Regions from separate parts of the Gorillibacterium sp. sgz306347 genome, predicted to be linked through region 2. Evidence: riboswitches for the same ligand, from Rfam matches in the RefSeq annotation. Region 2 holds a riboswitch; the other holds the start of a gene.
What was found. Region 2 has a riboswitch for cobalamin ahead of nrdI (class Ib ribonucleoside-diphosphate reductase assembly flavoprotein NrdI). Riboswitches for the same ligand answer to the same signal wherever they lie in the genome.
Positions count from the first base shown of each region.

Region 1 (7,851 bases), on a different contig from region 2:
TTTAAAAGCGGATGCCGCGGATCCGGCGTCCAACCACGATTTCGGCAAGGACATTATTCCCGCGATGCTGCGGGACGGACTGAACCTGCAAGCCTATCCGTTCAAGGGCTACTGGAAGGATGTCGGCACAATCAAAAGCCTGTGGGAGGCCAGCATGGACCTGATCGCCCCCGAGCCGGAAATCAACCTGAACGACCGTTCCTGGCGGATCTATTCCGTCAATCCCGTGCAGCCGCCGCAGTTCATTTCGCCGGAAGCAAAGGTCAAATGCTCCATTGTGAACGAAGGCTGCATTCTGTTCGGCGACGTGGACCATTCCGTTCTTTCCTATGACGTGCGCGTCGGCAAAAATAGCGTCATCAAGGATTCCGTTATCATGCCGGGCGTGCGGATCGGCGAAAACGTCACGATCCACCGGGCGATCATCGGGGAGGGCTCCGTGATTGAAGACGGACAAACGGTCGGAAGCCCCGATTCTGAGGACATTACGCTGGTGGGCAGCTACGAGACGATGATCTGAACGAAACCGCACAAATCCGAAAAGGTGGGACCGCAATGAAAGATGTACTGGGCATCATCAACCTGGTTAACGAACCGGATGACCTGGAGGAATTGACGTATCACCGGGCGGTCGCTTCCGTTCCTTTCGGCGGCCGGTACCGGCTGATCGACTTTATGCTGTCGAGCATGGTCAATTCGGGCATCCGCAGCGTAGCCGTTTTCACCCATACGAAGTACCGGTCCTTGATGGATCATGTCGGCTCCGGCAAAAGCTGGGACCTGGCCCGCAAGCGCAACGGCCTGTTTTTTCTTCCTCCGGCGGTGGAGGAGCTTCAGGAAATGCTGCGGGGCGATCTCTTTTACTTTCAGAAGCACAAGGATTTCTTTTACCGGAGCTCGTCCGAATATGTCGTGCTGGCCCGCAGCCATATGGTTTGCAATATCGACCTGGCGGAGGTTGTCAATTTTCACCGCGAGTCGAAAAGCGACATCACCCTGGTGTACAAAGAAGACAAGACGCAGGGAAGCGCCAAGTGCCGCCGCATCCAGACGAACGCGGAAGGCCGCGTGACGATGATCCAGGATCATTATGGACGAACGGACAGCGACAAGGTTTCGATGGAGATTTATGTTCTGAAAAAAGAGCTTCTGCTGGACATCGTGGAAACGTCCCTGGCGCAGGGATACGACCATTTTGTCCGCAACGCGGTCATGCGGAACCTGGACCGGCTGACCGTCAACGGCTTTCCGTTTAAAGGCTATCTCGGCGTGGTCAACTCGATCCCCAGCTACTTCCGCCACAGCATGAATCTGCTTGATCCCGAAGTCTACCGGCAGCTGTTTTTTGAACCGTTCCCCATCCTTACCAAGGTCAAAGATGAGCCGCCGACCAAATACACGACCCGGGCCAACGTCAAAAACAGTCTGATCGCCAACGGATGCGTGATCGACGGGACGGTGGAAAATTGCATTCTGTTCCGCGGGGTAAAAGTGCACAGCGGAGCGGTCCTGCGGAACTGCATTGTCCTTCAGAACGGCCACGTGCTGGAGCGGGCGACGATCCAGAACGCGATTCTCGACAAGGATGTGCGGATTTCCAACGACACGACGCTGATCGGAGACGCGAAAGCCCCGTACATCGCAGAGAAATTAAAAGTGATCTAGTTTGGCGAAACAGGGCCGGAGAGGAGCGGAATCATTCTGCTGAAGCGTTAGCGATCGGAAGAATGATCCGCATCCCGGAGGCCCGTCTTTTCGCCTTAACGGGAGGAAGAGAAATGAACGTGCTGTTTGCCGCCTCGGAGGCGGTTCCTTTTGTAAAATCGGGCGGTCTGGCCGACGTAATCGGTTCGCTGCCCCGCGCCTTGCGGGAGCAGGGCGCCGATGTCCGGATCATCCTGCCGAAATACGAGGATATTCCGGCCGAGCTCCGCGAGCGGATGACCCTCGTGAACGAGTTCAGCGTGTATGTCGGCTGGCGCAAGCAGTACTGCGGGCTGCAGGAGCTGGTGCACGAAGGCATCCATTGGTATTTTCTCGACAACGAATTTTACTTCAGGCGAACCGGGCTGTACGGCTACGGCGACGATGCCGAACGGTTTGTGTTCTTTTCCCGGGCCGTTTGCGAGGCCTTGCAGCATATGGATGGATACAAACCCGACATCGTCCACTGCCACGATTGGCAAACCGGGCTTGTCCCGTTCATGCTGAAGGAGCATTACGGGCACCTGGAGGATTACCGGAGCATCCGGACGGTGTTTACCATTCACAATCTGAAGTACCAGGGCTTGTTTTCCCGCGAGCTGCTCCAGGATTTGCTGGGGGTCGGGGACAGCTATTTCACGGCGGAAGGGCTGGAATTCTACGGAGGCGGAAGCTGCATGAAAGGCGCTCTGCTGTATTCCGACGTGATTACCACCGTTAGCAAAACCTATGCGGAGGAAATTCAGACCGCTTATTACGGAGAGCAGCTTGACGGAGTTTTGCGTGCCCGCTCGAACGACCTGTACGGCATCCTGAACGGGCTCGACAATGAATTTTACGACCCGATGAATGACCCGGCCATTACCGTGAAGTTCCGCAATTCGCTGGTCAAGAAGCGGCTGAACAAAAAGCTTTTCCAGCAGGAGCACGGGCTGGCGGTGGATGACCGCATTCCGATGATCGGGGTGGTGTCCCGACTGGTGGAACAAAAAGGCTTCGATCTGATCGAACGGATTCTGGACGAAGCGCTGCAGGACGACATCCAGTTCGTACTGCTCGGAACGGGAGACTGGAAATACGAGCAGTTTTTCAAGGAGCTTGCGGAGCGTCATCCGGACAAAGTGTCCGTACATATTCGTTTCCAGGAAGAGCTGGCGCACCGGATTTACGCGGCTTCCGATATGTTTCTTATGCCGTCCCAGTTCGAGCCCTGCGGCCTGGGGCAGCTGATCGCCTTCCGGTACCGCTCGGTGCCGATCGTCCGGGAGACGGGCGGCCTGAAGGACACCGTTCTGCCCTACAATGAATTCACAGGAGAAGGGACGGGGTTCAGCTTCGCCAACTACAATGCCCACGAGCTTCTGTTCACGATCCAGCGCGCCGTCGGCTTGTACCGGGACGAGGAAGTGTGGAAGAAGCTGATCGCCAATATTTCCAAGCTGGATTTCGGCTGGAGCCAGGCGGCAAGGCAGTACATGGACCTTTACACGAAGCTGCTGCAGCCGCAGGATTGATCCGAAAGCCCGGTAAACCGCCATTCGGAAGAAAATCGCCCGCACCGCGTGTTTATCGCGCGGCTGCGGGCTTTTTGCCGCCGAGGGAGGACAAACGGAACTGGTCCAGCTGCAAAAGGAAGCCGGTGATTCGGCGTTCCGCCAGCAGGGCGGCGTTCAGCTCCCCGAGCGTTAGTGTGACCTGGCCATTTCGGTTTGCGCGGAAAAGGAGGTGCGTCGTGCGGGGAAACCGCAGCCACGCCGCCGCCAGCCGGCAGTCGTCCGCGGTAAGAGGGGAGAACGACCGGTAGCCGGCCAGAACCGCTTCCGCTGTCGAGAACCTCCACGCCCTCTCCTTGCAGGTATTAAAAAGCAGCCGGTACAGGTCGTAAGCCCTCAAATCAATGCGCAGCGTCTCAAAATCGATCAGGCGCATCCGGCCGCGGGCGTCGATAATAAAATTGGTCGGCCCCCCGTCGCCGTGGCAGAGAACAGCGTTTCGGCGGAGCCTGCATTGCCCGCTGTACCCGGCTTTGGCCAACCGAAGCTGCGCGCCTTTCGCGTAGCCGGTCAGCTCCTTGCGATGGCGGCCGATCCAATCGGCGATCCGCCGGTCGCGTGCCTGAAGGGCCGCTTCCGAGAGCAGCCGCTCCAAATCCCGCTTCATGCCGCCGAGCTCCCGCGGCCAAGCCCCGATCCGGTTGTTCGCGCCTTTTGCGTTCAGCGGCATTCCCTTGCTTGCGGCGTGAAACCGGGCCAGCGCTGCGCCGCACAGCCGCAGGTCGCTGCGGGAACCGAGCGACGGCCATCGGCCATGGAACCAAGGCGTGAGGACATAGGTTTGCTGCTTGTCGGGGGTAAGGAGGAAGACGCGCTTCCCGTGGCGCTGCTCCGGTCTGCGCCAGGCCAGCGGAGGGGCGCCATGGCTTCTCAGGCGCCTGAGGGATTGGTCGATCCAACGCAGCCTTTGCGGGGGGAACGGCATTCGTTTCAGGCTGTACGGAATCCCGCCGGCGGTTTTGACACGGTAAACGCCTTCCGACACCGGGACCGCGCTGACGGCGGGAAGACCGAACCTTTCCGCCATTCGGATGGCCAGGGAAGGCATCTGTTCATTCCTCCTTGTCAAGCTTTTTGATGCGCGCCGTCCTTTCGCGAAACAGCGCCTCGTACCGGCGGGCGGCTGCTGGCCAGCGGTATTGGCGGGAGACGCGAAGGGCGGCTTTTCGTTTCCGCTCCGTCGCGGCGGGATGCCGCCACATGGAAGCGATCGCGCGGGCAATGTCCGGTTCCCGGGGCTCCGCCAAAACACCGGCCGTAGAATTGCGGACGAATTCCTTCAGGCCGCCCCGCTGTGTGGCGAGGAGCGGGACGCCGTTCGCCATCGCCTCCAACGCGACCAAACCGAACGATTCGTGCGAGCTCGGCACAACCACAGCTCCGTGTTTGCGGTACATTCGCTGCACCTCGGGCGGCGTTTTGAAGCCGGTCCAGATTACACTCCGTGCCGCCCCATGACGCCGGATATAACGGCGCAAGCGCCGTACATACAGCGCAGACCCCTTTCCGACGATGGTCAGCGACGCGGAAGGCCTTAATCTGCGGACGCGCACAAAGGCGCGTACCAGCGGCTCCACTCCTTTGGAGGGAATCAGCCGGCCCACAAACAAAAGCTTGCCCGGATTGACGCGGGCCGGCGGCTTGCCTTTTCGTACGCCATGCGGAATAACGGCGATTTTGCCGGCAGCCGCCGGAACCGTCTGGATGATTTCACTCCTCAGGGAGCGGCTTGGAACAGCGATGCGGTTGGCATTGCGCAGCAAAATCAGCTGCAGCCGTTTTGTAGCGACCCGAGAGGGAGAACCGGAAACGAGCGAGTGGCAGGAATAAATCAGGGGCGCCCGGAACAGTCTCCGGCATTCCAGGGCGGCGAGCGCAAATTCCAGGCTGTGAACCTGAATGGCGTCCGGACGCGGCAGGCCGGAACGGAGGGCATACCGGATGAGAGGGGAGGTGTAAAAGCTGCGGTTTTTCTCGCTGTAAAACGCAGGGAGGCCGGGCAGCCGGACGACGCGGAGAGACCCGCTTTTGCCGCTTGTTATCCAGCGCCCTTCTCCTCTGGTAAACAACGTGACCGAAAGGTTCCGGCGCACAAGCGATCTTGTCAGCTCCGTCGCGACCGTTCCGAGTCCTCCGATAATATGGGGTTGATACTCCAGTGTAAAAATCCAAATGTGCAGGGGGTTCGTTGCCTTCACCCGATCCCGCCTCCTTGTTTCGTCTGCGTTCAGTATATTCCGCAGACGGGGAGGCGGGTGGGGACTAGCGCAGGAGAGGCGAAAAAGGCGCAGCCGGTTTAGTCGACCGGCTTGCCGCGTTCCGCCGCCGAGCGCTCGGCTTCAAAAACGGCGTCTCCTTCGTCATTTTGCAGGTAGCGGTCGTATTCCTTTCCGCGTATGGCCCTTCGGTTGGCGCCGTCGATGTCGGTGGCGGCGAAATCGTCCATTTTCTGAACGCTGCCGTCTCCGTTGCCGCCGCCTTTCGAATCGGTATAGCGGAAGCGGTCGGGATCGTCGGCCATGGCCGGAGAATCGGAATTTCCATATTCCTCGACAATGCGCCAGGCGTCGTTGTCGTCCCGTTCGGCCTGCTCGGTCACGTAATGACGGTCCGTAACGCCGCGCCCAGGCACCATCACTTCTTCTTCGACCGGACGGCTGTCGGATACCTCCTGCATCTCGGAATGCTCCACGGTGAACCGGGTCCATGGAATCGCTTCAAGGCGCTCATACGGGATCGGTTCCCCGCTTTTCTCGCAGATGCCGTACGTGCCGTTGCCAACCCGTTCCAGAGCGGCCTCTACTTCGGCAAGCCGGGATTGCTCGGATTCATTCAGCGCCAGGTCCCGGCTTCGCTCGAAAAGCTCGGTCCCGGTGTCGCCCGGGTGGTTGTCCGCCGCCGTCAGCTCGCCGGTGGAATCCCGCAGCGACTCGTTCTCGTTTCGCTCTAGCTGGGCGTTCAGCTCGTTACGTTCCTCCTCCAGGCGGGTGCGCAGCGTTTTTATTTGATCTTCATTCAAATGTCTCATGGTGTCGAACCTCCCGTTGATAGGTTGAACGGCCGGCATGCAAGGTGTCCGGCCGCAGGCTTTCTACTTCTCTATTACCCGTCAAGGAGCTCCGCCAATCCTCGGGCGATGTGGACAAACGGGTTCCGAAAAGCTATGATAATAGGACAAGTTCATAACCGTTTCGGGCAAAGGTGCGGGTTTGGCTGTCGAACAAACCCGCTTAATAGGGAAGCCGGTGCGAATCCGGCGCGGTCCCGCCACTGTAAATGCCGAGCGGCTTTTCACACGCCACTGTTTCTGCCGGACGGGAAGGCGAAAAGCCGTGTTTGACGCATGAGCCAGGAGACCTGCCTTGCCCGGGTGTTTCTGATTCTTCGGGGGGTGGGATAAGAAACGATCGTATTCGCATGTCCATGCGCACCAATCCGCCACCTTCTTCAGAGGCGGTTTTTTTTGTGCCAATCTATCATTTTATGAAGAAAAGAGGCCTGAACGTTGAAACGAAATTCATCTGTTGTTGCACTTGTCCTGTCTTTTCTGCTGCTGCTTTCCGCCGCGCTGCCGGCCGGCGCATTCGCAGCCGAAGCCGCGGTAACCGCGGAAACCGGCGTATCGGTTGAAGAAGCCGTCTATTCCGCGGCGGACTCAATCACCAAAGGCGGCGTCGACTCCGATTGGGAAGCCGTCGGACTGTCCCGGCTCGGCGCGGACGTTCCCGCCGGTTACGTTTCCAAGCTGGAAGCGTCCGTGAAAGAGGCCAAAGGCCAATACGGCAGGGTTACCGACGCCGCGCGCACGGTACTGGCACTCACGGCGCTCGGCAAGAACGCGGCCGATTACGCGGGTTACAATCTGATCGCCGGTCTTGCGGATCATGCCAAGATGACGAATCAGGGTCTAAACGGGCCTTTGTATGCGCTGGTCGCTTTGGATGCGGGCGGGTATGAGATTCCGCAGGGAGCCGCCTGGACCCGCGACAAGCTGATCGCGTACGTTCTGGATGCTCAATTGGCCGACGGAGGCTTCTCCTTTACGGGCGACGCAAGCGATCCCGATCTGACCGCTTTTGCGCTGACGGCGCTTGCGCCTTACAAAGACCGCCCGGCCGTGAAAGCAGCGGCCGACAAGGCGGTTGCGCTGCTCGCCAAGACGCAAAACGCGCAGGGCGGCTACACGACCTGGGGCACGGAAAGCAGCGAAACCGTTGCGCAGGTCATCATCGGCCTGACGGCACACGGCATAGACCCGACGGAAGCCCGGTTCACCAAGGGCGGCGTCAGTCTGGTGGACAAGCTGCTGACCTTCCGCGACGACAAAGGCAGCTTCCGTCATGAGCTCTCCGGCGAGGCGGATGTCATGGCGACCGAGCAGGCGCTTCAAGCGCTTGTCGCTTACAAGCTCTTTGAAGCAGGCGGCGGCCGCCTGTACGATTTTGCTCCGGCTCCGGTCATTCGGGTGGAGGGCGACAAGGCCGGTTCCGCGTTCTCCGGCTCCGTCAAGGCGGCAAATGTGCTGGACGGCTTGAAGGAACTGACCACGGCCCAAAACAAAGCGCTTGTCGTTGAAGAAATGGCGTACGGTCCT
Region 1 covers NZ_JCAPET010000016.1:28,765-36,615, forward strand. Annotated here, with positions in the region: gene AC6I6H_RS10580 (glucose-1-phosphate adenylyltransferase) at 1-520, shown strand, start outside; gene glgD (glucose-1-phosphate adenylyltransferase subunit GlgD) at 556-1,665, shown strand; gene glgA (glycogen synthase GlgA) at 1,779-3,218, shown strand; gene AC6I6H_RS10595 (phosphotransferase) at 3,271-4,305, opposite strand; gene AC6I6H_RS10600 (glycosyltransferase family 4 protein) at 4,310-5,455, opposite strand; gene AC6I6H_RS10605 (TraR/DksA C4-type zinc finger protein) at 5,554-6,285, opposite strand; cobalamin riboswitch at 6,439-6,636, shown strand; gene AC6I6H_RS10610 (S-layer homology domain-containing protein) at 6,763-7,851, shown strand, end outside.
Region 1: linked by a shared signal. The riboswitch ahead of AC6I6H_RS10610 (S-layer homology domain-containing protein) and the one ahead of nrdI (class Ib ribonucleoside-diphosphate reductase assembly flavoprotein NrdI) in region 2 are both predicted to bind cobalamin.

Region 2 (7,851 bases):
GGTTCTCGTACGGTTGTCGTCCAGTCCGAAACGCAACCGCAGGACGTTCATTTCCCGCTCCGTCAGCGTATCCAGGACGTCCTCCAGCTGCTCCTTTAGCATATGATACGAAGCGGAATCTACCGGGGCCAACGCATCCTGATCTTCGATAAAGTCACCCAGACTGGAGTCGTTTTCTTCCCCGATAGGCGTGTAGAGCGAAATCGGCTCCTGTGCGATCTTCATGATTTCCAAAACCTTTTCTTCCGGGAGGTCCATCTCTTTGGCGATTTCTTCGGAGGTTGGCTCGCGTCCAAGGTCCTGCAGCAGCTGCCGGGAAATTCTCACTTGCTTGTTGATTGTTTCGAACATGTGCACCGGTATGCGGATCGTCCGCGCCTGGTCGGCGATGGCGCGCGTGATGGCCTGCCGGATCCACCAGGTGGCGTAGGTGCTGAATTTGAAGCCTTTTTCATGGTCGAACTTCTCGACCGCCTTCATGAGACCCATGTTTCCTTCCTGGATAAGGTCCAGGAAAAGCATTCCTCGGCCCACATACCGGCGGGCTATGCTGACCACAAGACGAAGGTTGGCTTCCGCCAGCTGGCGTTTGGCTCGTTCGTCCCCGGCCTTGATACGCTCGGCCAGCTCGATCTCTTCCTGCGCCGAAAGCAGCTGAATCCGTCCGATTTCCTTCAGGTACAGCCGGACCGGATCGTCAACCTTAAAGCCGGCGGGCAGGCTGATGTCGTAATCGGTCACTTCTTCATCCTTGACCGGCTCCGTCATAGGATCCCGTTTCATTTGATCAAAAGCGAATTCCGGTTTTGTGTCGTTTCCCGTGATGTTTTCCATATGGCTCCGCACCCCCGACGAGTGATGTCTTTCTTCTCTTTCGCATTATCGAGCATTAGATCCGGAAACCTTCTGCAGCCTCTGCTCGCTCCTCCTTTAACTGGCGTCTGATTCCAGCTTCATGGTTGACAGTTCAGGTCTAATATGATATGATAAACAAAATTACATCATGAATATGATCCAAGCTATTTTATCATTTCTTCTATGTTTTTTCAATTTCTTTTTTCAACAATACGAACGGGACCGTCCAACGGTTCCGTTTTTTGCATTTTGTTTGCGGGATCGCTTGTCAGTCCGAGTATAATAGTGGGATATTGAACTCCGGGACAAGACAGCGTAAAATGGGTGAAGAAAGCATTACCTACCAAAAGGAGAAATAAGATGGAGAAAACGCTGGTTTTCGGACACAAAAATCCGGATACGGATACGATCTGCTCCGCCATTGCGTATGCGGAACTGAAAAAAACGCTGGGCATGGACGCCGAAGCGGTGCGGCTTGGCAACGTAAACGGGGAAACGCAATTTGCGCTGGACCGTTTCAACGTCCCCGCTCCCCGGCTGGTGGAAGGCGTCGCCGGCGAAACCAAAACGGTCATTCTGGTCGACCATAACGAGCGGCAGCAAAGCGCCCCGGACATCGACCAGGTTCGGGTAGCCGAGGTCATCGACCATCACCGGATCAGCAATTTTGAAACGAGCGGGCCGCTGTATTACCGCGCCGAGCCGGTCGGCTGCACCGCGACCATCATCCTGAAGCTGTACAAAGAGCATGACGTCGAAATTCGGCCCGAAATTGCGGGACTGATGCTGTCCGCCATCATCTCGGATTCCCTCTTGTTCAAGTCGCCGACCTGCACCCCGCTGGATGTGGCGGCTGCCAAAGTGCTGGCCGAAATCGCCGGCGTGGACATCGATACGTACGGCCTGAACATGCTCAAGGCCGGGGCCGACATGAGCAAGAAAACGATCGCGGAGCTCCTGTCCCTTGATGCCAAGGAATTCGAAATGGGCGGCAAAAAAGTCGAAATCGCCCAGGTCAACGTGGTTGATCCCGCCGATGTGCTTACGCGTCAGGCAGAGCTGGAGACCGCGATCAACGGGATCATCGGACAGAAAGGGCTGGATCTGTTCTTCTTCGTGGTAACCGACATTTTGAACAGCGATTCCACCGCCCTTGCCATCGGACCGTCGGCGCATGCCGCCGAGCTGGCTTATCAGGTCAAGCTGGAAAACAACACGGCGCTCCTGAAGGGCGTTGTTTCCCGCAAGGCGCAGATCGTACCGGTTCTGACCGATACGTTCAACAAGCTGTAAGAACCGTCTTTGAACCAACGGAAAAGGCGAAGGAACCGGACGTGCTTGCGTCCCCGGTGCCTTCGCCTTTTTGATGCAATCCGGTGCAGTCCTTACAACCGGAATTTGCCGAGCAAGTCCTGCAGCCTTTCCGCGAGTCCGGCGAGCGCCTGCGACGAAGCGGAAATTTCCTGCATGGCCGCAAGCTGCTCTTCGCAGGTGGCCGATACTTGCTGGGTGGCGTCCGTGCTTTGTCCGGCGGCGTCCTGGACCTTCTCCATCAGGGCGGATATTTCTTCCCCGCCCCTGTTCAGCAGGCTAATGGCTTCTGTCGTTTCCGCCAGCTTTGCCGCTACCTCGGCCACGGAGGACTGGATGTCCGCCAATGCGCCGTTAATATGCTCGGACAGATCGGTCCCGGCTTGAACGGCCTGCAAATCGGCCGAGATCCACTCCGAGGCGTTTTTGGTGTCGGTCAAAATTTCGCGCACCAGCTCGCTCACCTGCTCGGCGGAGACAGCCGATTGCTCGGCCAGCTTGCGGATTTCCGCGGCGACGACGGCAAAGCCCTTGCCGCTTTCCCCGGCACGGGAGGCTTCAATGGCCGCATTAAGCGACAGCAGATTCGTCTGCTTGGAGATGCCGGCCAGGATGGCCGCGATGCCGCCGATTTCGCCGGACCGTTCCGCAAGCTTCTCGATCGCGTCATGCGTCTGCCGGGTCGAATTCATGACCTCGCGCATGTGCGCCAGCACTTCTCCGCCTTCCCGCCGGCCCGTCTCTGCCAGGGCGGCCGCGCTATCCATCAGCGTATCGGCTTCACGCGCCAGGCCGGAGATCCGTCCGATCTCGCCGCCCATGGCGGACAGCGTCTCAGCCGTTTGGCGGACAAGCAGCATCTGCTCCTCCGCCCCGCCCGCCAGCTTCTCGGTAATGGCGCCGACATGCTCCGTCGAAGCGCTCGTTTCTTCGGCTACCGCCGCAAGCTCCTGGGACGAAGACGCCGTTTGATGCGTGACCTCGCTGATGGAAGCGACCATGGTCCGCAAGTCCTCGTTCATGAGGTTCACGTTGGCGGTCAGGTGCGCGATCTCGTCCCGCCCGCGAACCGGAATGTTTTCCGGGGTCAGATTTCCGGATGCGACCTGAACCAGCTTGTTTTCCACAGCCCGGATTTTGCCGGTCAGGCGCCGGGAAAACACATAGGCGGATGCGGCCGCTACCAGCAAAATCACCAGCTCGGACAAGGAGAAGAAGACGAGCGCTTGATTGCGCGCTTCAACAATCTTCTCCTGGGCCTTCGGGTCTCCGATGTACATCATGCCGATGGGGGTCCCGTCGGCGGACCGGATCGGCTCATACGCGGAAAAGATCGCTTGTCCCGCCACGTTCGCCATGCCGACGTAAATCTCGCCATTCGTCAGAACGCGCTCCGCCACTTCGGGAGAAGCCTGTGTGCCCGTTTTCCGGTTGCCCGCTTCGTCCTTAACCGAGGTGGCGATGCGGGTATCGCCCAGGAAAAGCGTCACCAGGTTTCCTTCCGTCGACTGCGTCACCGCGTCCATCACTTCATGATTGTCGTTCAAGGCTACGCCGCCTTTGTAAAGGACGCCGTCGCGCGCTTCCCAATCGCCGGGGTATTTCATATCAAACAACGTCTTCTCCAGCTTCAGCTGCACCCGCATGGAGGCCTCCGTCTCCTGCTTGATCAGCTTCTCTTCCTTCGTAACCGAAATGCCGCCCAACGTGCCGACCGCTAACAGGATCAATACGGTGGTCAGCAAAAAAACCTGCATCCCCAATTTTATCCCCTTGCGCGATTTCTCCATCCCGTACCCCATCCCTTGGCCGCCGCTTCTTGCCGTGCGACCCACTATTTTCTTGGTTTGTCGACATTATTCTACCAAAACGAATAGGACTTGTCGCTTGAACCTGGCACTTTTGAACCAATTTCATAATTTTTAAGTTTCTTAAAAAATTATGTAACCATATTCGCCTAAAAAACTCCCATTCGGCTTCACAGAATGGGTGATAGCAAACGGGCAAACGATTCCTTGATCCGGCTCCAGGTGGACCGGCTGCGATACCGCTCCGGCGTCATTTCCGAGCTGACCCGCATGTCATCCTCGAATGTGCGCGCAAGCAGATCCGCCGTGTGGGTGTCGTACAAAAACGCGTTGACCTCAAAATTCAGGCTGAAGCTGCGGATGTCCAGATTGGCGGTGCCCACGGAAGCGATTTTCCCGTCGGCTACAATCATTTTGGCGTGAAGAAAGCCTTTCTCGTAAAGATAGCATTTGACGCCGAGCGCCAGCAGATCCCCCAGGTTGGACCGGGTGGCCCAGTACACCATTTTGTGATCGGGGAAGCTCGGGATCATGATCCGGACATCGACCCCGGACAGGGCGGCCATCTTTAACGCCGTTAACAAACTTTCATCCGGCACCAGATAAGGGGTCTGCACGTAGACGTATTTTTTGGCCGAATGGATGATTTTGAGGTAGCCGTTGTGGATCTGGTCCAATTCGTTTTCGGGTCCGCTGGAGACGATCTGGATGCCGACGTTTCCGCCGTATTCGTTCATGGGATAATAAGGTTCGCCTCCGGCCAGCTTGTCGGGGGAAGCCAGGTTCCAGTCGAGAAAAAACTGTGCCTGCATCTGGGCCACCGCGCTGCCCTGCACCCGAAGATGCGTGTCGCGCCAAAAGCCGAAGCGCTTTTTGCGGCCGAGGTATTCGTCCCCGATGTTCAGCCCGCCGATGTAGCCGATCTCCCCGTCGATGATGGCGAGCTTCCGGTGGTTCCGGTAGTTGAGCCGGAAGTTCAGGTACGGGATGCGGGACGGGAAAAAAGCCGCCGCCTTTCCGCCCGCTTCGAGAAGCGGCCGGAAGAACCGCCGGGGCAGCCAGGAGCTGCCGATGTCGTCGTACAGAAAGCGCACCTCCACCCCTTCCGCCGCTTTGGCCGCCAGGGCGTTGATGACCGTCTGTCCGATCTCGTCGTTGCGCACGATGTAGTACATCAGGTGAATGTGATGCTTGGCCTGTGCAATATCCCGCAGAAGCGCCGCGAATTTTTCGTTGCCCTCCGTATATACGCTGACCTCGTTGTCCTGCGTGTAAAAAGCATAGCTGCTGGTCAGGTTCATGTAGATCATGTCCAGGTAATCGGCGGCGATCGGATCGTTGAACTTGATGCGGCTTTCGCGGAAAATGCGCCGCTGCCCTTCTATCAGTCGCTCCAGCCCGTTCTGGGTGGCCTCCTGGATTTTGTATATTTTGCGACGGCTCATGGTTTGGCCGAGGATCAGATACAGCACAAACCCGACGCCGGGCAAAAACAGCAGCACCATCACCCAGGCCCAGGTCGTTTCCGGCTTCTTGCGTTCCCAAAACACAACAAACGCAGCCAGAATCAAGTTTGCAATGGAGACAACCGAGTAAATGTCGTTGAATTTCAGCATGCCTGCACCCCGGGGATCAAGTTTACGAACGGCGAGCCAAACGGCGGCCGCGGAAGATCATACACGGTTCTGCACCCATGGTAGCATATTCCCCTTTCGACTTCACAGACTTGACAAAAAAAGATTTGACAAGCACTATATATCGAGTTATTTTAATCATTATCACAAGATATTGATTCAAACGGGTGCCTTTCTCTTATAGATAGAGTAGAGGCTTAATAGGGAAGTCCGGTCAAAGCCGGCGCGGTCCCGCCACTGTGAAGGCCGAGCAGCCGTTCGAGACGCCACTGGATTCGTCCGATGAATCCGGGAAGGCGAACGCTGCGCAGAAGCCTGAGCCAGGAGACCTGCCCGTTTGCAAACACCTTGCACGCCCACGGAGAATGGGCCGGTGTCGCGATCCGCTATCGTTCTGCGTTTGGCCGCAGACCACATAGGGGCGCACCCGTGCCGACCGTCCGGGTGCCCCCTTTTTCATTGCGCACACGGGTTGAAGCGCAAGGTACATACACAAAGAGGTGATCGCATGCTCGTCGTTTACGATTCCAAAACCGGCAACGTCCGCCGCTTCGCCGGAAAGCTCGGGCTCCCTTCCGTTCAGATTGGAGACGACACGCAGGTATCCGAGCCGTTCGCGCTGGTAACCTATACAACCGGGTTCGGCCAGATTCCGCCCCGCACCCGGGTGTTTCTGGAGAAAAACGGAGGGCTCTTGCGCGGCGTTGCAGCGAGCGGAAACCGCAACTGGGGGCACGGGTTCGCGAAAAGCGCGGATACCATTTCGACGGAGTACGGCGTGCCGGTACTGCATAAATTCGAGCTGGCGGGAACCGCCGGCGACATCAAACGATTTCGGGAGGAGCTGGAGAAGCTTGCGGTACATTCAGTTAAATAACCAGTTGATGCAAAAGGGACCGGACGGACCGGACGGCTTCTATCGTCTGGAAAAGGATAAAGAAGCGGTTGAGGCGTTTCTGGAGGAGGTGCGCGAGCGCAGCCTTACGTTCGGCAGCTATCTGGAGCAGGTCGTCTACATGATTGAGCATGATTACTACGAGGACTTCCGCCGGCAGTACACGGGCGAAGAGATTGAGAGCGTCTTCCGCGCCGCCCATGAAGTGCCGTTCACCTATGCTTCCTATATGGCGGCATCCAAGTTTTACACCGACTACGCGATGAAGAGCAATGACAAATCGCTGTATCTGGAGCAGCTGCCCGACCGGGCGGCGGCGGTCGCTTTGCATCTCGGCCGAGGCGATGCCGAAACCGCGCGCACGCTTGCCGTTTCCTTCATGGAGCAGCGCGTGCAGCCGGCTACGCCCACGTTCCTGAACGCCGGCAAAAGCCGCCGCGGCGAAATGGTCTCCTGCTTCCTGCTCGAAATGGACGATTCGCTGAATTCGATCAACTACTGCCTGTCCACCTGCATGCAGCTTTCCAAGGTCGGCGGCGGGGTCGCGGTCAACCTGTCCAAGCTGCGCGGGCGCGGCGAGCCGATCAAAGGCGTCGAAGGCGCGGCCAAAGGCATCATGCCGGTGCTGAAGCTCATGGAGGACGCATTCTCCTATGCCGACCAGATGGGCCAGCGCAAAGGCTCGGGAGCGGCCTATTACAACATTTTCGGCTGGGACGTCATGGAGTTTCTGGACAGCAAAAAGATCAACGCCGACGAGAAAACCCGTCTGAAGACGCTCTCCATCGGCCTTATCGTGCCGGATGTGTTTTACCGGCTGGCGGAGGAGAACAAACCGCACGTTGTATTCGCCCCCTATTCGGTCTACCGGGAATACGGCCGCCATCTGGACGACATGGACATGGACGAAATGTACGACGAGCTTCTGGCCAATGACAAGGTGAAACGCAAAACCGTTATGAGCGCCCGCGACATGCTGACCAAAATCGCCATGATTCAGCTGGAGTCCGGGTACCCGTATATCATGAACAAATCGAACGCCAACCGGAATCACGCCTTGAAGGACATCGGCCAAATCAAAATGTCCAACCTGTGTACCGAAATTTATCAGCTGCAGGAAACGTCGGAAATCGGCGACTATCACGAGGACGACATCATCCGCCGCGACATCAGCTGCAACCTGGCTTCGCTGAACATCGCGAACGTCATGGACAACGGCAAAATCCGCGACTCCGTCCGCGAAGGCATGATTGCCCTGACGGCGGTCAGCGATATGACCCGGATCAAAAACGCCCCCGGCATCGTCAAGGCAAACGCGGAGCTTCATTCCGTCGGCCTCGGGGCGATG
Region 2 covers NZ_JCAPET010000045.1:18,302-26,152, forward strand. Annotated here, with positions in the region: partial or broken gene rpoD (RNA polymerase sigma factor RpoD) at 1-861, opposite strand, end outside; gene AC6I6H_RS18710 (manganese-dependent inorganic pyrophosphatase) at 1,216-2,148, shown strand; gene AC6I6H_RS18715 (methyl-accepting chemotaxis protein) at 2,241-3,923, opposite strand; gene cls (cardiolipin synthase) at 4,145-5,590, opposite strand; cobalamin riboswitch at 5,757-5,959, shown strand; gene nrdI (class Ib ribonucleoside-diphosphate reductase assembly flavoprotein NrdI) at 6,117-6,485, shown strand; gene nrdE (class 1b ribonucleoside-diphosphate reductase subunit alpha) at 6,463-7,851, shown strand, end outside.